2 regions of the Streptomyces sp. NPDC028635 genome follow, and region 2 is predicted to be linked to the other one. Evidence: riboswitches for the same ligand, from Rfam matches in the RefSeq annotation. Region 2 holds a riboswitch; the other holds the start of a gene.

Region 1 (10,802 bases), on a different contig from region 2:
CAAAGGGTGCAAAAAAGACAAAAGACCCGCGTACTTTGGCTACTTCTTGTCGCCCGTGCAGCAGGTTCATGAGAGCGCGCCCCCGTCGATTCCGGGCCGCGTTCCCCAACTCTACCGCGCCTAATCACATGGAATTGCCCCCTCCGTTTCTCTCACGGAGGGGGCAATGCGGGGAACTCTGCGTGTCAGCAGCCGCCGGCGACCGCCGGAATGATCGACACGCCCGCGCCGTCCGGGGTGGCCGTCTCCAGACCCTGCTCGAACCGCACGTCGTCGTCGTTGACGTACACGTTGACGAAGCGGCGCAGCTTGCCCTGGTCGTCCAGCACCCGCGCGGCGATGCCGGCGTGGTTCTTCTCCAGGTCGGCGATGACGTCGGCGAGGGTGGCCCCCTCGGCCTTCACCTCGGCCTGGCCACCGGTGTAGGTGCGCAGGATGGTGGGGATGCGAACGGTCACGCTCATGCGAGGCCAGCCTCTCGGAAGGAGTCCAGGGTCGGGCGGATGGTGGCGGTCAGGCCGGTGCCGGCCACCGCGTCCAGGGTCTTCAGGCCGTCGCCGGTGTTCAGGACGACCGTCGTCTTCGTCGGGTCGAGGACACCGTTCTCGATCAGCTTGCGCGTCACACCCACGGTCACCCCGCCGGCGGTCTCCGCGAAGATGCCCTCCGTGCGGGCCAGCAGCTTGATCGCGTCGACGACCTGCTCGTCGGTGACGTCCTCCACCGCGCCGCCGGTGCGGCGCGCGATGTCCAGGACGTACGGGCCGTCGGCCGGGTTGCCGATCGCCAGCGACTTGGCGATGGTGTTCGGCTTCTGCGGGCGCACCACGTCGTGCCCGGCCTTGAAGGCCGTGGACACCGGCGAGCAGCCCTCGGCCTGCGCGCCGAAGATCTTGTACGGCTTGTCCTCGACCAGCCCGAGCTTGATCAGCTCCTGCAGGCCCTTGTCGACCTTGGTGAGCTGCGAGCCGGAGGCGATCGGGATGACGAGCTGGTCGGGCAGCTGCCAGCCGAGCTGCTCGCAGATCTCGTACGCCAGCGTCTTGGAGCCCTCGGCGTAGTACGGCCGCAGGTTGACGTTGACGAAGCCCCAGCCCTCGCCGGCCGGGTCGCCGATCAGCTCGGAGCAGAAGCGGTTCACGTCGTCGTAGTTGCCCTCGATGCCGACGAGGTCGCCGCCGTAGATCGCGGCCATGACGACCTTGCCCTGCTCCAGGTCGTGCGGGATGAACACGCACGAGCGGAAGCCGGCCCGGGCGGCGGCGGCGCCGACGGCGCCGGCCAGGTTGCCGGTGGAGGAGCAGGACAGGGTGGTGAAGCCGAAGGCACGCGCCGCCTCCAGGGCCTGCGCGACGACGCGGTCCTTGAAGGAGTGGGTCGGGTTGCCGGAGTCGTCCTTGACGTACAGACCGCCGGTGACGCCGAGCTCGGCGGCGAGGTGGTCGGCCTTGACGAGCTTGGTCCAGCCCGGGTTGATGTTCGGCTTGTCGGCCACGTCCGCGGGGACGGGCAGCAGCGGTGCGTAGCGCCAGATGTTCGCGGGTCCCGCCTCGATGCGCTTGCGGAGTTCCTCGGTGTCGTACGCCGAGAAGTCGTAGGCGATCTCGAGCGGGCCGAAACATTCCTCGCAGGCGAAGACCGGGCCCAGCGGGACGCGGTGACCGCATTCGCGGCAGCTCAGGGCCGCGGCGGGACCGAGATCGACGGTGGAGGTGCTGGTAACTGTCTGCGCAGCCATGTGAGGCGAGGCCCTTTCTCCTCATCTTCCTCACGACGCATCTCGCCGTGAGACGGAATTGGCACCTTCCCCGGCCGGGAGCCTCGCGTGAACGAGTCCGGAGTCAGGGTGGTTGCCGGGGCTTCACCGGGCCGTGTCCCTCTGCCCCTCTGGATGAGCGGTATTCGGTTGTGAACGCGGTCGACCCCCGACATGCGATGGTCATCAGCGTTGTTCAAGACTGTAACCGAAGGCCTGGACAGTTGAGATAGTCGTCCGAACCGCGAGATGGATCACCTGGATCACCCTTCACCCGGCGCGAGCCGGTGTGACCACGACAGTGAGGAGCCGCAGACCGTGCTTGAAGAAGTCGAGCGCTGGCTGAGCACCCGCTCCTGGTCCGTGACCGATCGACCGCTGCACCAGGTCCTGGCCGCCAAGCGCGCCACGGGGCAGACGGTGTCCGTCGTGCTGCCCGCGCTCAACGAGGAGGAGACGGTCGGCGACATCGTCGCGGTCGTCCGGCACGACCTCATGCAGCAGGTCCCGCTGGTCGACGAGGTGGTCGTGGTCGACTCGGGCTCCACCGACCGTACCGCCGAGGTGGCCGCGGCGGCGGGCGCCCGCGTCGTCCACCGCGACGAGATCCTGCCGCGCATACCCGCCGTCCCCGGCAAGGGCGAGGTGCTGTGGCGCTCGCTGCTGGTCACGAGCGGCGACATCGTCTGTTTCGTCGACGCGGACCTGAGGGACTTCTCCTCCGACTTCGTCACCGGCATCGCCGGCCCGCTCCTCACCGACCCCGAGGTGCAGCTGGTCAAGGCGATGTACGACCGCCCGCTGGCCGGCGCCGCGGGCCAGGGCGGCCGGGTCACCGAACTGATGGCGCGCCCGCTGCTGAACATGCACTGGCCTCAGCTGGCCGGGTTCGTCCAGCCGCTCGGCGGCGAGTACGCGGCCCGCCGCTCCCTGCTGGAACAGCTGCCCTTCCCCGTCGGCTACGGCGTGGAGCTGGGCATGCTCGTCGACGCGCTGCACCTGGTCGGCCTGGACGCCCTCGCCCAGGTCGACGTCGGTGTGCGCGTCCACCGCCACCAGGACGGCCAGGCCCTCGGCCGGATGGCGGCGGCGATCTACCGCACCGCCCAGCTCCGGCTGGCCCGCGGCCACCTGATCCGGCCGTCCCTGACCCAGTTCGAGCGGGGCGAGGACGGCTTCGAGCCGCGCACGTACTCCGTGGACACGGAGGAGCGGCCCCCGATGACGGAGATCGCGGAGTACGCAGCGCGCAAGGTGGCGTGAACGCACGGTGTACGACCGGCCACCGGATCCGGCCATACGTTTGAGTTTTTCCGGGGCGGGCTAGGTTGAGGCGTATGGCTTCCACGCACGCTGCTGATCAGAGGGCTCGGGTGCTGGTCGCGTCCAACCGCGGCCCGGTGTCGTACTCGGTGGGCGACGACGGCTCGCTCACCGCGAAGCGGGGCGGGGGCGGACTGGTGTCCGGGCTGTCGGCCATCGGGCCGGAGGCGGGCGCGCTGTGGGTGTGCTCCGCGCTGTCCGACGGTGACCGCGAGGCGGTGCGGCGCGGGCAGGGCGAGCAGGGCGTGCGGATGCTGGACATCCCGGCCGAGGTGCACGCCGACGCCTACAACGGCATCGCCAACTCGGTGCTGTGGTTCGTGCACCACATGCTGTACCAGACGCCACTGGAGCCGGTCTTCGACGCGGAGTTCCGCAGGCAGTGGGCGTCGTACGAGACGTACAACCGGGCGTTCGCCGAGGCGCTGGCCGAGGAGGCCGCCGAGGGCGCCGTGGTGATCGTGCAGGACTACCACCTGACCCTGGTCCCGGGGATGCTCCGCGCGCTGCGCCCCGACCTGCGCATCGGGCACTTCTCGCACACGCCGTGGGCGCCGCCGGAGTACTTCCGGATGCTGCCGGACGACATCGCGCGGCAGGTGCTCGACGGGATGCTGGGCGCGGACCGGCTCGGCTTCCTCACCCAGCGCTGGGCGGACGCCTTCACGGCGTGCTGCGAGCAGTTCGCGGGCGGGCTCGGCACCACCCGGATCGGGGTGCACGGGCTCGGCGCGGACGCCGACTTCCTGCGCGAGCGGGCGCACCGGACGGACGTCGGTGAGCGGATGGCGGCGCTGCGGGAGCAGATCGGCGCCGGGCGCAGGACGATCGTCCGGGTGGACCGCACCGAGCTGTCGAAGAACATCGTGCGCGGACTGCTGGCGTACCGGCAGCTGCTGGAGGACCACCCCGAGTGGCGCGAGCGGGTCGTGCACGTGGCGTTCGCCTACCCGTCCCGGCAGGACCTCGCCGTCTACCGGGACTACACGGCCGAGGTGCAGCGGGTGGCCGAGGAGATCAACGCCGACTTCGGCACGGACGGCTGGACGCCGGTCGTGCTGCATGTCGAGGACGACTTCGCGCGCTCGCTGGCCGCGTACCGGCTCGCGGACGTGGCGCTGGTCAACCCCATCCGGGACGGGATGAACCTGGTCGCCAAGGAGGTGCCGCTCGTCTCCGACGAGGGGTGCGCGCTGGTGCTGTCGCGGGAGGCCGGGGCGTTCGAGGAGCTGGGCGAGGACGCCATCGCGGTCAACCCGTACGACGTGACCGGGACGGCGGCCGCCCTGCACGAGGCGCTGAGCATGCCGGCGGGCGAGCGCGGCGAGCGGGCCAAGCGGCTGGCGGCAGCGGCGACCGCGCTGCCGCCCGCCAAGTGGTTCCTGGAACAGCTGGAGGCGTTGCAGGGGTGACCCCGCGCGGCTAGGCGGGCCGGGTCACCCGGTCCGCCAGCGCCGACAGCAGGCGTACGACTCCCTCCGGGCCGTCGACCACCACGTCCGCCCGCTTCGACAGCTCCGTGACCTCCGCGCTGCCGCTGCACACGAGCAGACCCGGGACGCCCTCGGCGCGCAGCGCGTCGACGGCCGCGAACGCGGGCAGGTCGCCCAGGTCGTCGCCCGCGTAGACGACGGATCCGGCGCCCACCGAACGGACGTACTCCGTCAGCGCCACCCCCTTGTCGACCCCCGGCGGGCGCAGCTCCAGCACCAGGCGGCCGGGCTCGACGATCAGCCCGTGCCGCGCCGCCAGGTCCGCCAGCGGCGCGCGCAGCGCCTCGAACGCGGCCTGCGGATCCTCGGCGCGGCGGGTGTGCACGGCGAGAGCGCGGCCCTTCTCCTCGATCCACGTGCCCCGCCAGGCGCCGACCGAGTCCAGCAGCCCGGGCAGCTCGGCGCGCACCGCCGCGACGCCGGGGTGCGGCGGCGGGGCGGTCAGCTCACCGGTGGCGGCCTCCCAGCGTTCGGCGCCGTAGTGGCCGAGGACGACGAGGTGCTCCAGGCCGGGCACGCCGGCGAAACCGCCGTGCCGTACGGCGACGCCCGCGGGCCGTCCGGTGACCACCGCGATCGAGGCGACCTCGGGGGCGAGGCGGGCGAGGGCGGGTACCGCGTCCGGGTGGGCGCGGGCCTGCTCGGGGTCGGCGACGATGGGGGCGAGGGTGCCGTCGAAGTCGAGGCCGATCACCGCCCCGGCGGGGCGGGCGAGGACGGCGTCGAGGCCCTCGCGGCCCTGCGCGGTCACCGGTTCGGGAAGGTCCGGGGGTTGCGTGTCATGGCTGCCCATATCGCGAACCTATCCCCGCGGGGCCTCCTCCGAACCTGGAGAGGCGTGTCGTCACCGCTCGGCGCGGCGGGCGTCCCGTATCCGTCTGAGCCTGTTCACCGTCACCGGGTCGTGGGCGAGGGCGCGGGTGTCGTCCAGCAGGGCGTTGAGCAGCTGGTAGTAGCGGACCGGGGCGAGGCCCAGCTCCTCGCGGACGGCGCGCTCCTTCGCGCCGGGGCCGGGAAAGCCCCGGCGCTCCAGCGCGAGGATCGCCTGTTCGCGCGCCCCGAGCTGTTCCTGATCCATGCCCGAAACGGTACCGCCGCCCACTGACAACGCCGCCGGGCCCGTGGCCGGCCCGGACGAAGGCCGCGGACGCCCGGGGCTGCCTCGGGAGCCCGGGGCTGCCTCGCGGCCGGCCGCGGACGCCTGCGGCTGCCTCGGGTCCGGGCGCGGACGCCTGCGGCTGCCTCGGGTCCGGGCGCGGACGCCTGCGGCTGCCTCGGGTCCGGGCGCGGACGCCTGCGGCTGCCTCGGGTCCGGGCTAGGGGCCTCCTGCGCCCAGGGGGCGTCTCGCCCCTACGGCTGCGCGCTGTCCGCCGCGACCGCCGCCGACTGGAGCTGCCCGAGGACGGACACGGCGCTGCCGGTGGGGTCGACGGTCTGCCCGATGCGCTTCTTGATGTCGGCGCTGACCGACGCCCAGGACGTCTTGCCGACCGGGTACAGCTCGCTGAGCGGCAGCTGCTCCAGGAAGGGCTGGATGTCCTTGTCCTGCCCGGAGCCGTTCATCGCCGCGGAGGCGGTGGTGGTGACGGGCAGCAGGTCGTAGGTGCGGGAGAAGTCGAGGACGTTCTTCTCGCTGTAGACGAAGTCGAGGAAGTCGCGGATCTGCTCGCGGTGGCCGTTCTTCTTGAAGGCCATCATCCAGTCGGCCACGCCCATCACCGACCGGCTGGGCCCGTTCACGCCCGGCATGGTGACCATGCCGAACTTCACGCCCTTCTTCGCGGCCATCTGCATCAGTGAGGGGTGCCCGTTGAGCATGCCGACCTGGCCGTCGGCGAAGGCGGTGAAGGCGTCGGCGCGGTTGAGCCTGCCGGGCGCGACGGGCCCGGTGAGGTCCTTGCCGACCAGTTCGTTCTTCAGCCAGGTGAAGGTCTGCACGTTCTGCGAGGAGTCGATGCCGTAGGTGCCGACGGTGTCGACGTAGCCGCCTCCGCCGCTGAGCAGCCACTGCATGGTCTCGGCCTGCGCCTCCTCCGGCCCGAGCGGCAGCGCGTAGGGGTACTTCACGCCCTTGTCCTTGAGCGCGGCGGCGTCGGCGGCCAGCTCGGCCCACGTCTTGGGCGGGTCGATGTGCGCCTTGTCGAAGAGGGTCTTGTTGTAGAAGAGCAGCCGGGTGGAGGCCGCGAACGGCATGCCGTACTGCACCCCGTGCACCTGTCCCGCCGACACCAGCTGGGAGACGAAGTCGGCCTGGGTGGAGATGGAGAGCACGTCGTCGGCCCGGTACAGCTCGTCCTTGGCCGCGTAGTCGGCGTAGGCGCCGATCTGGGCGAGGTCGGGCGCCTGGCCGGCGTCGGTCATCTCCTTGACCTTGCGGTCGACGTCGTTCCACGAGTACACGCTGACGTCGATCTTCACGCCGGGGTGCTGCTTCTCGTAGTCGTTGACGAGGTCGTCCCAGTAGTGCCGGGAGCTGTTGGAGTCGTTGTCGCCGTAGTCGGCGGCGACCAGCTTCAGGGTCACGTCACCGGAGTCGCCGGTGACGCCGCAGCCGGTGAGCACCGCCGCCATGCCCAGTGCGGAGATCCCCGCGATCGTCGTCGTCCTTCGCCGCTGCACCGCTCCGGCTCCCCCACCCTCGCAGACGTCCGACCCGCAGGAGACGTCTGAACCACTTTCCGATTAACGGATTAAGGTCTACACCATGCGAGTGGACTAGACCTCTCGCGGGTGGTGGGGCCACACTGTCCCCCGTGAGACATGTCATCGCCCTCGACGTGGGCGGCACCGGGATGAAGGCCGCCCTGGTCGGGGCGGACGGCGAACTGCTTCACCAGGCACGCCGGCCCACGGGCCGCGAACGAGGGCCCGACGCGGTCGTCGGGAACATCCTCGGCTTCGCCGCCGACCTGCGCGCCCACGGCAAGGCACACCTCGGCGAGGCCGCCGCCGCGGCCGGTGTCGTAGTCCCCGGCATCGTCGACGAACAGCACGGCATCGCCGCCTACGCCGCCAACCTCGGCTGGCGCGACCTGCCCCTGCGCGACCTGCTCGCCGAGCGGCTCGGCGCGCCCGTCGCCCTGGGCCACGACGTGCGGGCCGGCGGCCTCGCCGAGGGCCGCCTGGGCGCGGGCCGGGGCGCCGACCGCTATCTGTTCGTGCCGCTGGGCACCGGGATCGCCGGCGCGATCGGCATCGGCGGCCGGGTCGAGGCGGGCGCGCACGGCTTCGCCGGCGAGATCGGCCACATCGTCGTACGGCCCGGGGGTACCCCCTGCCCGTGCGGGCAGCGCGGCTGTCTGGAACGGTTCGCGTCCGCGTCGGCGGTCAGCCAGGCGTGGGCCGCGGCCTGCGGCGACCCGGAAGCCGACGCGGCGGACTGCGCCAAGGCCGTCGCGTCCGGCGACCCGAACGCCGTCCGTGTCTGGCAGGAGGCGGTCGACGCCCTCGCCGACGGCCTGGTCACCGCGCTCACCCTGCTGGACCCGCGCACCCTGATCATCGGTGGCGGCCTGGCCGAGGCGGGGGAAACCTTGTTCACACCACTGCGGGACGCCGTCGCGCAGCGGGTCACCTTCCAGAAACTGCCGGAGATCGTCCCGGCCGCCCTGGGCGACACGGCCGGATGCCTGGGCGCAGGCCTCCTGGCCTGGGACCTCCTCGACACCACGAACGGCAAGGAGGAAACGCCCTGATGGCAACGCCGAAGGGGGCGCGGGGCCCTATCGAACATGCGGCTGCCGCCGCGCGGGCGCGAGGAACCACGACGACCCCGCACCCCGCAACGTCCGGCACCCCCCTGGTGCTGTCCGGCGCAACGGTCGTCCTCCCCACAGGGGCCGTCCCCGGCGGCAAGGTGGTGATCGACGGCACCCGCATCGCCGCCGAAGCGCCGGCCGACGCCCGGATCATCGACGTGACCGACCACTACGTGGTCCCCGGCTTCGTCGACCTGCACAACCACGGCGGCGGCGGAGCCTCCTTCACCTCGGGCACCGTCGAGGACGTCCTCACGGGCATCCACACCCACCGCCTGCACGGCACCACCACCCTCGTCGCCTCCACCGTCACCGGCGACATGGACTTCCTCACGCACCGCGCCGGGCTGCTGAGCGAGCTCGCCGAGCAGGGCGACCTCGCCGGGATCCACTTCGAGGGGCCGTTCATCTCGCCCTGCCGCAAGGGCGCGCACTCCGAGGAACTGCTGCGCGACCCGGAGCCCGCCGAGGTGCGCAAGCTGATCGACGCGGCGCGCGGGCACGCGAAGATGGTCACCCTCGCCACCGAGCTGCCGGGCGGCGTCGACTCCGTACGGCTGCTCGCCGAGCACGGCGTGATCGCGGCGATCGGGCACACGGACGCCACCTACGAGCAGACCGTCGAGGCCATCGACGCGGGCGCGACGGTCGCCACACACCTGTTCAACGCGATGCCGCCGATCGGCCACCGCACCCCGGGACCCATCACGGCGCTGCTGGAGGACGAGCGGATCACGGTCGAGCTGATCGACGACGGAGTCCATCTGCACCCGGCGGCCCTGCAGCTGGCGTTCCATCACGCGGGCGCGGACCGGGTCGCGTTCATCACGGACGCGATGGACGCGGCCGGCTTCGGCGACGGCCGCTACATGCTCGGCCCGCTGGAGGTGGAGGTCGCCGACGGGGTGGCGCGGCTCGTGGAGGGCGGCTCGATCGCGGGCTCCACGCTCACCCTGGACCGCGCGTTCAAGCGGGCGGTGACGGTGGACCGGCTGCCCGTCGAGGACGTGGTGAGGGCGCTGTCGGCCAACCCGGCGCGACTGCTCGGACTGGACGACCGCGTCGGCTCGCTCGAGCCGGGCAAGGACGCGGACCTGGTCCTGCTCGACGAGCACTTCGACCTGAAGGGCGTGATGCGCCGCGGCACGTGGGTGGTTGGCCCCCAACTGGCCTGATCCGTCCGCTCGTACGGGGACGGTGGCCGGTCCCGGGGCTGGGCCGACCGCCGTCTCTTTGGCATGATCGACCCTCCGGAAGTCCACGGTCAGCACACGTATGCGGGGGAGGTCGGCCCAGGTGATCCTCACGGTCACGCTGAACACCGCTCTCGACATCACCTACCGCGTCCGCTCGCTGCGGCCGCACACCTCCCACCGCGTCACGGACGTCGGCGAACGGCCGGGCGGCAAGGGGGTCAACGTGGCGCGGGTCCTCGCGGCCCTCGGCCACGAGGTGACGGTCACCGGCTTCGCGGGCGGCGCCACCGGGCGCGTCGTCCGCGACCTGCTGACGGACACGGCCGGGGTCCGCGACGCGCTGGTGCCGGTCACGGGCGCCACGCGCCGCACGATCGCCGTCGTCGACGAGCGCAGCGGCGACACCACCCAGCTGAACGAACCGGGGCCGGTCATCGCGCCCACCGAGTGGGACGCCTTCCAGGACCGCTACGCGGAGCTGATCGCCTCCGCCTCCGCCGTGGCCCTGTGCGGCAGCCTGCCGCCGGGCGTGCCGGTCGGCGCGTACGCGGGCCTGATCCGTACGGCGCGCGCGGCGGGCGTACCCGTACTGCTGGACACCAGCGGCGAACCGCTGCGCCGGGGGGTCGCCGCCCGCCCGGACATCGTCAAGCCCAACGCCGACGAGCTGGCGGAACTGACGGGCTCCCACGAGCCGGTGCGCGCGACGCAGGACGCACGGCGGCGCGGAGCACGCGCGGTGGTGGCCTCCCTGGGCCCCGCCGGCCTGCTGGCCGCGACCCCGGAGGGCCGCTGGCGGGCCACCCCGCCGGACCGCGTCCACGGCAACCCGACCGGCGCCGGCGACTCGGCGGTCGCCGGCCTTCTCTCGGGCCTGGTGGAAGACCTCCCCTGGCCGGACCGCCTCACCCGAGCGGTGGCCCTCTCCGCCGCAACAGTCCTCGCCCCGACAGCGGGCGAGTACGACGTGCGAGCGTATGAGGACCTCCACGACCAGGTGAGAGTGACGGCGGAAGTCAGCGCGGCGTGAGTTCGGCGACGCCCATGCCATGACGGTCGCGGAAACGTTTCAGCCATGCCGGTCGGCCGTGCGCCCGGCTCTGGCTCGCCGCTTGGGCCGCTCTGGCACCTGTCACAGGAGGCGTGATTGTGGCCTATTCGGGACTGGCCTCCCAGTTCGGGAAACAGGAAGATCAACGAACAGACGTTCGACACGAAAGGTGTACCTGTGCGAAAGCGCTCACTGCTGCTGGCCGGCGCGGCCCTGACCGCCAC
Region 2 (10,802 bases):
TTCTCGCTCGGCGCGGCGCTGGCCGCCTGCGCGCTGATGGCGACGGCAGCGGCGGCTGCGGTGGTCAGCACGGTCACACGTGCACGGCTCGGCTGCTTGGGTCGACGGTGGGACGCCACGGAGGCGAACTCCTTCTTGTGAGTGATCACCCGTTCGGAGGTTCGATGGCAGACCCTAGTGACCTTCTTGTGATCATTCAAATCCTCACAGCAAAAAATCCAGCCCCGCCATGCATTCTTTGCACACAACTCACCAGGGGTGACACCGGATTGACCGTGCGTGGAGCGCGACGAGCCTCAATTCGGGCATTGGGGCCGTGCGTTCACCTTCTAGGACAGTCGCTTGAGGAGTACCGCAGAAGCCACGGGCCGGGCACCGGCGCGTGCGACGCCGTCGGCCACCTCCCGGTCGGTGGAGGCGACGATGACCGGACGGCCGGGCGGCTCGGCCCGCACCAGCTGGCGGATCAGCTCGTCCGCCGTCACGCCCGGCTTGGAGAACAGCACCCGCACCCCGCGCGGCGGCGCCAGCAGCACCGGCGCCACCAGCTCGGCCCCGTCGAAGACACAGGTGACCTCGGCGCCGGTCTGCGCGGCGAGCGCGGACAGCTGCCCGAGGAGCCTCAGGCGCTGCTTCTCCAGCGGCATCTGGGGATAGCCGGTCTTGGTGACGTTGTAGCCGTCGACGACCAGATGTGCCTGCGGCAGCGCGAGCAACTGGTCGAGGATCGCCGGGTCGTTCTCCGACAGGGCGCGCGCCGCGATGTCCTTCGGCGTCATCCGCCCCGGCTCGACGGCGTCCACGGTCTCGGCCGGGCGCACGGAAACCGGCGGCAGGGCGAGTTCACGCCGCAGCCCCTGGGTGGCGTCCAGCAGGGTGTCCAGCAGCAGCCGGACGCGCATGTCCTCCACGCTGCGCCCCTCGCGTGCCGCGCGGCGGGTCGCCTCCAGGGCGGCCTCCGCCTCGCCCAGGCGCGCCTTGAGGCGCCGTGACTCGCTCTCCGCCGAGGACACCTGCGCCTGCGTCTCGGCGCGTACGGCCTCCATCTCGGCCTGCACCTTGCGCACGGCCGCCTCACCGCGCTTGACGTCGCTGAGGGCGGCACGCAGCTTGCGGTGAAGCGATTCCGCTTCCTTCCTGGCCTGGTCCAGCTCCGCGCGCAGCCGATCGGTCTCGGCCCGGGTGTGCTCCTTCGTCTGCGCGAGCAGCTCGCGCAGCCGCTCCAGCTCGGCGCGGCTCTCCTCGTCGACGCGCTCGGCGTGGGCGCGCTGCGCCTCCTCGCCGGCCGCCGTGACCAGCTTGACCCAGGCCGCCGGCCGCAGCACATAGGCCGCGGCCGCCACGTCGAGCGGGTCCGCGGCCGGGGGCGGCGAGCCGGAGTCCAGGGCGCCGGCCAGCTCCGGCTGCGCCTCTCTGAACTTCTCGCCGATCCGCTGCCGGAACAGCGGATCGGTCTCCAGCGCGGCCGCCATCGCGTTCCCGGCGAACTTGGCCCGCCGGTTCGGCGCGAACCGCGCGTACTGCCGAAGCTGCGCGGGCAGTTCGCCGACGGTCAGTCCGCCGAAGCCGTCCGCGACGATCTGGACGACTCTGCGGCGCACGCCGTCGGGCAGCGGACGGTCGAGCACCTCAGCGGCGCCGTCGCCCGGCCCCCCGCCTGTGGTCTCCACCATCCGTCACTCCTGTACCTGTCGTACGGTTCCCTGTCGGCCGTGCGGGGCGCTGCGCTCAGGCCTCGGCCGCGGGCCGGTCCACGAGCTCCACCTGGTCCACGGCGTTGCACCAGCGGCAGCGCACCGACTCGATGGTCTCACTGAGCACCTCGCGCTCCTCGACCTTGGGCTCGCCCGCGAGATCGAGGTGCACGTACTCGACGACCTTCGACGAGCGGGTCACGTCGAAGCGGGTGAGGTTGCCGCAGAGCGTGCAGCGCCACCGCGTCGTGGCGGTCGGCAGGGGAACCGTCATCGTGACTGTTCGCTTTCTTCCAGTGTCCGTGACGCACCGGGCTCCCCGGTGCGTGTGGCTCGTAACCCTACGGCCTGGCGGTGACTCGCCGCTGGTCCGTCCACGGCGGCGAGGCGGCCTCGTCCGATGCATCCCGTTACGTCATGCTCTGTAGACATGATCGGCAACTGGACGACCGCGGCCGGCAAGGCGGCCAGGACCCTCCGGCGCACCTCGGCCCCGGTGACGTACGGACTGATCGCCGTGTGCTGCCTGATCTTCCTGCTGGGGCCGGCGGCGGGCGTCAACCCCGTCTACGGCCACGGTGACGAGCTGCTCACCGCCCAGCGGGCGTATTTCCGGCGCTGGGGCGTGGTCCCGGCCGAACTCCTCCAGGGCTCCCCGCGAGCGGTCCTGACACCCGTGACCGCCCTGTTCGTGCACGGCAGCTGGGTGCATCTGCTCGGCAACATGCTCTTCCTCTACGTCTTCGGAGCGATGACCGAGGAACGGATGGGCCGCGGCCGGTTCGTCGTCTTCTACGTCGGCTGCGGCTGCCTGGCCCTGCTGGGATACGCCGCCGCACACGCCGCATCCGAGCAGTCGCTGGTCGGCGCCTCGGGGGCGATCTCTGCGGTCCTCGGCGCGTTTCTCTCCCTCTTTCCCCGCGCCCGGGTGACCAGTCTCCTGCCGTTCCTGTTCTTCGTGCCGCTGCGCTTCCCGGCGTGGGTCGTCCTGCCGTTCTGGGCGGCGCTGCAGTGGCTGGCGGCGGGGCGGGCGACCGAGGGGCCGGGGGTGGCGTACCTGGCGCATCTGATCGGGTTCGGGCTGGGCTTCCTGGTCGCGTGGGCCCTCTTCCGCCGTACCACTAGAGTGAAAGCCGCCCCTGCTCCGGCCCCCGAGGGAGAGAACCAGCCGTGATCACCGCGATCGTCCTCATCAAGACCAGCGTGGACCGGATCCCCGAGATCGCCGAGCAGATCGCTTCGCTGGAGTCGGTGAGCGAGGTCTTCTCCGTGACGGGCACGTACGACCTGATCGCCATGGTGCGGGTGCGCCGGCACGAGGACCTGGCGGAGGTCATCCCGGGACGGATCAGCAAGATCCCCGGCGTGGAGGGCACGGACACGCACGTGGCGTTCCGGACGTACTCCCAGCACGACCTGGAGGCGGCGTTCGCCATCGGTCTGGACTCCTGACCGCGCGCACACCGCCTCCCCGGGCGTCGGGTCCCCTCAGACCGCCGGGACGCAGCGGCCGTCCTCCGTCCGGTACGTCCAGCGGGCGCCCTGGGTGACCAGTTCCCGCACCGCCGTGACGAAGCGCTCGACGTGCTCGTCCGGGGTGCCCGCGCCGAAGCTCACGCGGATGGCGTTGAGGGACTTCTCGCCGGGGGCCGCCTCGGGGGCGCCGCACTCGCCCTGGGTCTGGGGGTCGCTGCCGAGCAGGGTGCGCACCAGCGGGTGGGCGCAGAAGAGGCCGTCGCGGACGCCGATGCCGTACTCGGCGGACAGGGCCGCGGCGAAATGCGAGCTGTTCCAGCCCTCGACGACGAACGAGATCACGCCCACCCGCGGCGCGTCGTCGCCGAACAGGGAGAGGATCTTCACCTCGGGCACGTCCGCCAGGCCCTCGCGGACCGCGGCGATCAGGTGCTGCTCGCGCGCGACCAGGGTGTCCCAGCCGGCCTCGGTCAGCGCCTTGCAGGCGGAGGCGATGGAGTGGACGCCGATCACGTTCGGGGAGCCGGCCTCGTGGCGGGCGGCGCTGTCGTGCCACTCCACGTCCACTCCACCGTCCTCGCGCCGGGCGACCTTGCGGCTGGCGCCGCCGCCGGCGAGGTAGGGGTCGGCGGCCCGGAGCCAGTCGGCGCGGCCGGCGAGGACGCCGGAGCCGAAGGGGGCGTACAGCTTGTGGCCGGAGAAGGCGACCCAGTCGACGTCGAGGTCGCGCACGCTCACCGGGTGGTGCGGGGCGAGCTGGGCGGCGTCCAGGACGATCCGGGCGCCGTGGGCGTGCGCGGCGGCGGCCAGCTCGCGCACCGGCCACAGCTCGCCGGTGACGTTGGAGGCGCCGGTGACGCAGACCAGGGCCGGACCGTGGGGGTCTCGGCCGGCGAGGGCGCGCTCCAGGGTCTCGACGGCCTGCTGCGGGGTGCGCGGGGCGTTGAGGTAGGTGACCTCGGCGTGCTGCCAGGGCAGCAGCGAGGCGTGGTGCTCGGTCTCGAAGACGAAGACCTGGCAGTCGGCCGGGATCGCCCGGGCCAGCAGGTTGAGCGAGTCCGTCGTGGAGCGGGTGAACACGACCTGGTCGCCCTCGCGGCAGTCGAGGAACTCCGCGACCGTCTTCCGGGCGTTCTCGAACAGGTCCGTGGACAGCTGGGAGAGGTAGCCGGCACCGCGGTGCACGCTGCCGTAGTACGGCGCGTACGCGGCCACGTCGTCCCAGACGCGCTGCAGGGCGGGGGCGCTGGCGGCGTAGTCGAGTGCCGCGTAGGTGACCTCGCCGCCGGTGACGAGCGGGACGGTGACATCCCGGCCCAGAACGGGCAGCGGGGCACAAACGGAACGGTCGGAGGCAGCGGTGGGGACAGACATGGCGGAACTCCCGTGAGGACGCGCGAGACGGCGCGGGAACGAGTGAAAGAGGGTGTGCGGAGGCGGGGCTCTGCGGCCCTAGCGCATTCGCTTGCTCACGGAAGACTCCTCGACGACCAGGACCCCTGGGTTCGCGAGGGGTCCGCGCTTGCCGCAGACCTTGCTGACTGCGGCCTGGTCTTCACCCGGGGCACCCCGCCACGGACGGAGGGTTGCCGGACAGTCGGCCGGGGCCTCATGACTGTCACTCATGACCTGGTCAAGGAACGTAACGGAAGTGATCGGCGTCCCGCAACCCGAGTCCGGATCGCGGGACGCGTTTCGGTGGACGCTAGGAGTTGCTGGCGGCCACCCAGCGCTCCAGCGTGCGCTTGGCGGAGCCGGAGTCGATGGAGTGGGCGGCCTTCGCCATGCCGGCGCGGATCTGGTCGGCCAGGGGGGCGTCGGTCGGCGCCAGGGCGACCAGCGCGGCCGCCGAGTTGAGCACGACGGCGTCCCGGACGGGGCCCTGCTCGCCGTCCAGCAGGCGCCGGGCCACCTCGGCGTTGTAGGAGGCGTCGGCGCCGCGCAGGGCCTCCACGGGGGCCAGGTCGATGCCGACCTCCCGCGGGTCGAAGGTCTCCTCGGTCACCTTGCCGTCGCGGACGATCCAGACCCGGGACGTGGAGGTGATCGTCAGTTCGTCCAGGCCGTCGTCGCCCCGGAAGACCAGGGAGGAGTTGCCGCGCTCGGCGAAGACGCCGGCCACGATGGGCGCCATCTTCGCGTCGGCGACACCGACGGCCTGCGCCCGCACCTTCGCCGGGTTGGTCAGCGGACCCAGCACGTTGAAGGTGGTGCGGATGCCCAACTGGCCTCGCGCGGCGGCCACATGACGCAGCGCCGGGTGGAACTTCACCGCGAAGCAGAAGGTGATGCCGGCCTCCTCGGCCACCTGGGGCACCCGGTGCAGCGGCAGGTTGAGATTGACGCCGAGCTTCTCGAGCACGTCCGAGGCGCCGGAGGCCGAGGACGCGGCGCGGTTGCCGTGCTTGACGACCTTCGCGCCCGTGCCGGCCACGACGATCGAGGACATCGTGGAGATGTTCACCGTCTTCGCGCCGTCGCCGCCGGTGCCGACGATGTCGACGGTCGGACCGGGCACCTCGATGACGTTGGCGTGGTCGTACATCGCCCGGACGAGGCCGGTGATCTCCTCGACCGTCTCGCCCTTGGCCCGCAGCGCGACCGCGAACCCGGCGATCTGCGCGTCGGTGGCCTCACCGAGCATGATCTGGTCCATCGCCCAGGCGGTGTCCTCGGCACTCTGGTCACGGCCCTCGAGCAGGCCGTTCAGCACACGGGGCCAGGAACGGCCCGCCGCGGTGTCGCCTCCAGCGGGGGTCACAGCGCTCATCAGCCGCTCCTGGTCGTCTCACGCATCGAATGACACCTCCACCCTATCCAGCCCCGCCCACGGCGAAGGGCCCCGTCCGAACACCGGACGGAGCCCGGCGGCAGGCGGCGGCCGTACAGGCCGCAGCCCCCCCTCCCCCGGGGAAGCCCGGGCGGGCACGGCGACCGGGCGGGCACGGTGGCCGGGCGGACACGGCGAAGGGCCCCGTCCGAACACCGGACGGGGCCCTTCGACCGTGGCGTGGCTGACGCAGCGATCAGTGGTGGCCGTGGCCGCTCGTGATCTCCCTGTACTCCTCGGCGGTCGGCTTCGGAACCTGCGCCTCCTCACCGAAGTACGCCTCGCTGAGCTTGGCGCGCAGCTTCTCTCCGCCCTTCACCTTGCGCTCGACACCGTTCTCGTCGACCGTGGGGCCGATCTCGAGCGGCTGGTACTGCTCGTGCGCGGTGAGGGTGTGCAGCGCCTCCTGGCTGAGGGGCTCGTGGACCTCGATGAACTCACCGTGCGGCAGGCGCTTGATGGTGCCGGTCTCGCGACCGTGCAGCACCTTCTCCTTGTCCCGGCGCTGCAGGCCGAGGCAGATCCGCTTGGTGATCAGGAACGCGAGGACCGGTCCGACGAAGACGAAGATCCGGACGAACCAGGTGACCGCGTTGATCGACAGGTGGAAGTGCGTGGCCCACAGGTCGTTGCCGCCACCGATCAGCAGGGTCAGGTACACCGTCATCCAGGCGACGCCGAGACCCGTGCGCGTCGGGGCGTTGCGCGGGCGGTCCAGGATGTGGTGCTCACGCTTGTCACCGGTGACCCAGGCCTCGATGAACGGGTAGACCGCGATCGCCACCAGGACCAGCGGGAAGATCACCAGCGGGATGAACACGCCGAGGACCAGCGTGTGACCCCAGAAGTTGATCTCCCAGCCCGGCATGAAGCGGATCAGACCCTCGGAGAAGCCCATGTACCAGTCGGGCTGGGCGCCCGTGGACACCTGGTCCGGCCGGTAGGGGCCCATGGCCCAGATCGGGTTGATCTGCGCGATCGCGGAGATGACCGCGATGACACCGAAGACCAGGAAGAAGAAGCCGCCCGCCTTCGCCATGTACACCGGAAGCAGCGGCATGCCGACGACGTTCTTGTTCGTCTTGCCGGGGCCCGCGAACTGGGTGTGCTTGTGGTAGAAGACCAGGATCAGGTGGGCCACCATCAGGCCCAGCATGATGCCCGGCAGCAGCAGGATGTGGATCGAGTAGAAGCGGGCCACGAAGTCGCCGCCCGGGAACTCGCCGCCGAAGAGGAAGAACGACAGGTACGTGCCGACGATCGGCACGGACAGGATCGCGCCCTCCATGAAGCGGACACCGGTGCCGGAGAGCAGGTCGTCCGGGAGCGAGTAACCGGTGAAGCCGGTGAACATGCCCAGGACGAACAGCAGGAAGCCGAACAGCCAGTTGACCTCACGCGGCTTGCGGAACGCGCCCGTGAAGAACACGCGCATCATGTGCACGAACATGCCCGCGAGGAAGATCAGCGCGGCCCAGTGGTGGATCTGCCGGATGAGCAGACCACCGCGCACGTCGAAGGAGATGTGCAGGGTCGACTTGAACGCCTCGGACATCATCTGCCCCTGCAGCGGGACATACGTGCCGTGGTACTCGACCTCGTTCATCGACGGGTGGAAGAACAGCGTCAGATAGACACCCGTCAGAATGATGATGAGGAAGCTGTACATGCACACTTCGCCCAACATGAACGACCAGTGGTCGGGGAAGATCTTGCGCATGTTGGACTTGGCGAGGGAGTAGATCCCCAGCCGGCCGTCGGCCCAGTCGGCGACGCGCTCGCCGGCCGGTGCCTTCCCGCGTGAGCGGGGTGCTTCGTTGGCGTGAGTACTCATCCGCGCTCCCAGAAAGCAGGACCGACGGGCTCCTCGAAGTCGCCGAGCGCCTCGAGGTAGCCCTCGTCGTTCACACCGATGCGCAGCTGCGGCAGGGCGTGACCGGCGGGACCGAAGATCACACGGGCACCGTCGGACAGGTCGAAGGTGGACTGGTGGCAGGGGCACAGCACGTGGTGCGTCTGCTGCTCGTACAGCGAGATCGGGCAACCGACGTGGGTGCAGATCTTGGAGTACGCCACGATGCCCTCGTGCGACCACTCCAGCTCACGCTTGTCCTTGATGTTCTCCGGCTGGAGCCGGACGATCATCAGGGCCGCCTTGGCGATCTCGGTCTGGAAGTTCTCGTCGTGCTCCTCCAGGCCCTCGGGCTTGGCGAAGGTGAGCGAACCGACCGCGACGTCCTCGGGACGCAGCGGCTCGTTCGTGTTCACGTTGACGAGGAGCTTGCCCTTGGACCACAGCGTGTGACGCAGGCTCGTCCCGGGCAGCGGACCGAGGTCGCGCAGCAGGAACAGGCCCGACAGCGGGACCAGGGTCAGCGCGCCGAACATCGTGTTGCGGATCAGCTTGCGCCGGCCCAGCGCCGACTCCTTGGCGCCCTGGCGGAAGTCCGCGTGGACCTTCGCCCGGACCTCCGGGGAGGCCTCGATCGGGTGACGCTCGTCGGCGACCTCCACGTCGGACATCAGGGTGCGGGCCCAGTGGACCGCGCCCGCGCCGATGCAGAACAGCGCCGTGCCGAGGGTCAGACCCAGCGCGAAGTTCATCGCGCTGAGGTGGCCGATCGGGAAGACGAAGATCGACTTGTGATGCGGGATCGTCACGTACGCGGCGATGAAGCCGAGGGTGGCCAGCATCGACACCGTGAACAGCAGGGCGACCACACGCTCGGACCGCTTGGCGGCCCGCTCGTCGATGTCCTGGATCCGGTGCTCGTGGGGCGGCAGGCCGGGGTCGGCGAACGGGTTCTCGCCGTCCGCGACGCCTACCGCGCCGTGCGCGTGGGCCTGCTCTGCGGGCAGGTTCTCTTCTGGAATGTCTTGGCTACTCATGACTTCTTGGCCTTTGCGGTCCGAGCGGCGACCCAGACGGCGACCGCGATCAGGGCGCCGAGGCCGAAGATCCAGGCGAACAGACCCTCACTGACCGGGCCGAGGCCGCCCAGCTCGAGACCGCCGGGGTTCTCCGTCTCGCTGCCGTTGACCGCGTGCAGGTACGCGATGATGTCCTTCTTGTTCTGCTCCGACATGGTGGTGTCGGGGAACGACGGCATGTTCTGCGGGCCCGTCTGCATGGCCTCGTAGATGTGCTTGGGGTCCACGTCCTCGAGCGTCGGGGCGAACTTGCCGTTCGTCAGCGCGCCGCCCTTGCCGGTGAAGTTGTGGCACTGCGCGCAGTTGGTGCGGAACAGCTCGCCACCCTTGGCGATGTCCGCGCCCTCCGGGCCGTACTGCTGCTTCGTCGGGACGGCCGGGCCGGCGCCGAGCGAGGCCACGTAGGCCGCGATCTGGTCGATCTGGGCCTGCGTGTAGATGTTCTTCTTGCGCGGGATCTGGGCCATCTGCGAGGTGGAGGCCGGCATACGGCCGGTGCCCACCTGGAAGTCGACCGCGGCGGCGCCCACGCCGACCAGGCTCGGACCGTCGGAGGAGCCCTGACCGCCGGTGCCGTGGCAGCTGGCGCAGCCCACGGTGTAGAGCTTCTTGCCCTCGTCGATGGCGAGGGACTGGGAGGAGTCGTCGGCCTGCGCCTTGCCCGCGGGCGCGAACGCGGCGTACAGACCCCCCGTGGCCGCCAGCGCGAGGAGTAGGACGACGACCGCCGCCAGCGGATGGCGTCGTCGTGCGGAAAGCTTTTTCACGGATTACCCCGGTGTCAGGATCTTCAGCGTCGATGCTTCTGGGTGGTGCGTTGCGAGAACGCGCGTGGGATCTTCTCGCTACTTGATCAGGTAGATCGTGGCGAAGAGGCCGATCCAGACGACATCGACGAAGTGCCAGTAGTAGGACACGACGATGGCGGCGGTCGCCTGCTCGTGCGTGAACCTCTTGGCCGCGTAGGTACGGCCGAGGACCAGCAGGAAGGCGATGAGACCGCCCGTCACGTGCAGGCCGTGGAAGCCGGTGGTCAGGTAGAACACCGAACCGTAGGGGTCCGAGGACAGCGAGATGCCGTCCTTCTTCACCAGCTCGGTGTACTCGTAGATCTGACCGCCGATGAAGATCGCACCCATGATGAAGGTGACGATGAACCAGCCCCGGAGCTTCTTCACATCCCCGCGCTCGGCCGCGAACACGCCGAGCTGGCAGGTGAGGGAGGAGAGCACCAGGATCGTGGTGTTCGTCGCGGAGAAGGGCACGTTCAGGGCATGCGCCATCTCCTTCCAGTGATCGGCACCCGTCACCGAACGCAGGGTGAAGTACATCGCGAAGAGGGCCGCGAAGAACATCAGCTCGGAACTCAGCCAGATGATGGTTCCGACGCTGGTGAGGTTCGGCCGATTGACCGACGGGTGCGCGTGCCCGGTATCTACTGTCGTTGCTGTCGCCACGACCGACATTATGTCGGTCGCTTATCCCGCCCTCACTCCGGGGGGTGCCGTTCGGAGTGTTCCCCGGGTGTGTACTGCCCGGATGGCCCATCGCAGAGGTGTTCCAACAGGTGTTGACGGGCTGCGCGAGGGAGTAGCATCCGCCGCAACGGGCTTGTCTCTTACGACGCTGACGTCTCGGAGGAACCATGCGGCCGACCGCCACGGTGCTGGTCTACAGCGACGACTCCAACACGCGGGAGCAGGTACGGCTCGCGACGGGACGGCGGCCCGCGCCGGACGCCCCGGTGGTGGAGTTCATCGAGTGCGCGACGCCCGAGGCGGTCCTGCGGGAGATGGACAAGGGCGGCATCGACGCCTGTGTGCTGGACGGCGAGGCCGTGCCGATGGGCGGCATGGGGATGTGCCGGCAGC

What was found. A riboswitch is a leader RNA that binds a small molecule or an ion and turns the genes downstream of it on or off. The one in region 2 is predicted to bind S-adenosylmethionine.
Region 1: another riboswitch for S-adenosylmethionine. It lies ahead of thrC (threonine synthase); the one in region 2 lies ahead of AB0E88_RS21530 (aminotransferase class V-fold PLP-dependent enzyme).

Annotation. Positions count from the first base shown of each region.
Region 1 covers NZ_JBEZWX010000015.1:85,452-96,253, forward strand. Annotated here, with positions in the region: gene AB0E88_RS18535 (MoaD/ThiS family protein) at 186-464, opposite strand; gene thrC (threonine synthase) at 461-1,738, opposite strand; SAM riboswitch class I at 1,757-1,898, opposite strand; gene AB0E88_RS18545 (glucosyl-3-phosphoglycerate synthase) at 2,075-3,019, shown strand; gene AB0E88_RS18550 (trehalose-6-phosphate synthase) at 3,094-4,491, shown strand; gene otsB (trehalose-phosphatase) at 4,502-5,365, opposite strand; gene AB0E88_RS18560 (DUF3263 domain-containing protein) at 5,417-5,650, opposite strand; gene AB0E88_RS18565 (extracellular solute-binding protein) at 5,924-7,144, opposite strand; gene AB0E88_RS18570 (ROK family protein) at 7,327-8,268, shown strand; gene nagA (N-acetylglucosamine-6-phosphate deacetylase) at 8,268-9,506, shown strand; gene AB0E88_RS18580 (1-phosphofructokinase family hexose kinase) at 9,628-10,557, shown strand; gene AB0E88_RS18585 (peptidase inhibitor family I36 protein) at 10,756-10,802, shown strand, end outside.
Region 2 covers NZ_JBEZWX010000020.1:17,997-28,798, reverse strand. Annotated here, with positions in the region: gene AB0E88_RS21555 (NlpC/P60 family protein) at 1-119, opposite strand, end outside; gene AB0E88_RS21550 (NYN domain-containing protein) at 330-1,673, opposite strand; gene AB0E88_RS21545 (hypothetical protein) at 1,729-1,968, opposite strand; gene AB0E88_RS21540 (rhomboid family intramembrane serine protease) at 2,125-2,868, shown strand; gene AB0E88_RS21535 (Lrp/AsnC ligand binding domain-containing protein) at 2,865-3,146, shown strand; gene AB0E88_RS21530 (aminotransferase class V-fold PLP-dependent enzyme) at 3,183-4,544, opposite strand; SAM riboswitch class IV at 4,684-4,800, opposite strand; gene trpD (anthranilate phosphoribosyltransferase) at 4,876-5,940, opposite strand; gene AB0E88_RS21520 (cytochrome bc complex cytochrome b subunit) at 6,197-7,834, opposite strand; gene AB0E88_RS21515 (Rieske 2Fe-2S domain-containing protein) at 7,831-8,889, opposite strand; gene AB0E88_RS21510 (c-type cytochrome) at 8,886-9,698, opposite strand; gene AB0E88_RS21505 (heme-copper oxidase subunit III) at 9,777-10,397, opposite strand; gene AB0E88_RS21500 (hypothetical protein) at 10,577-10,802, shown strand, end outside.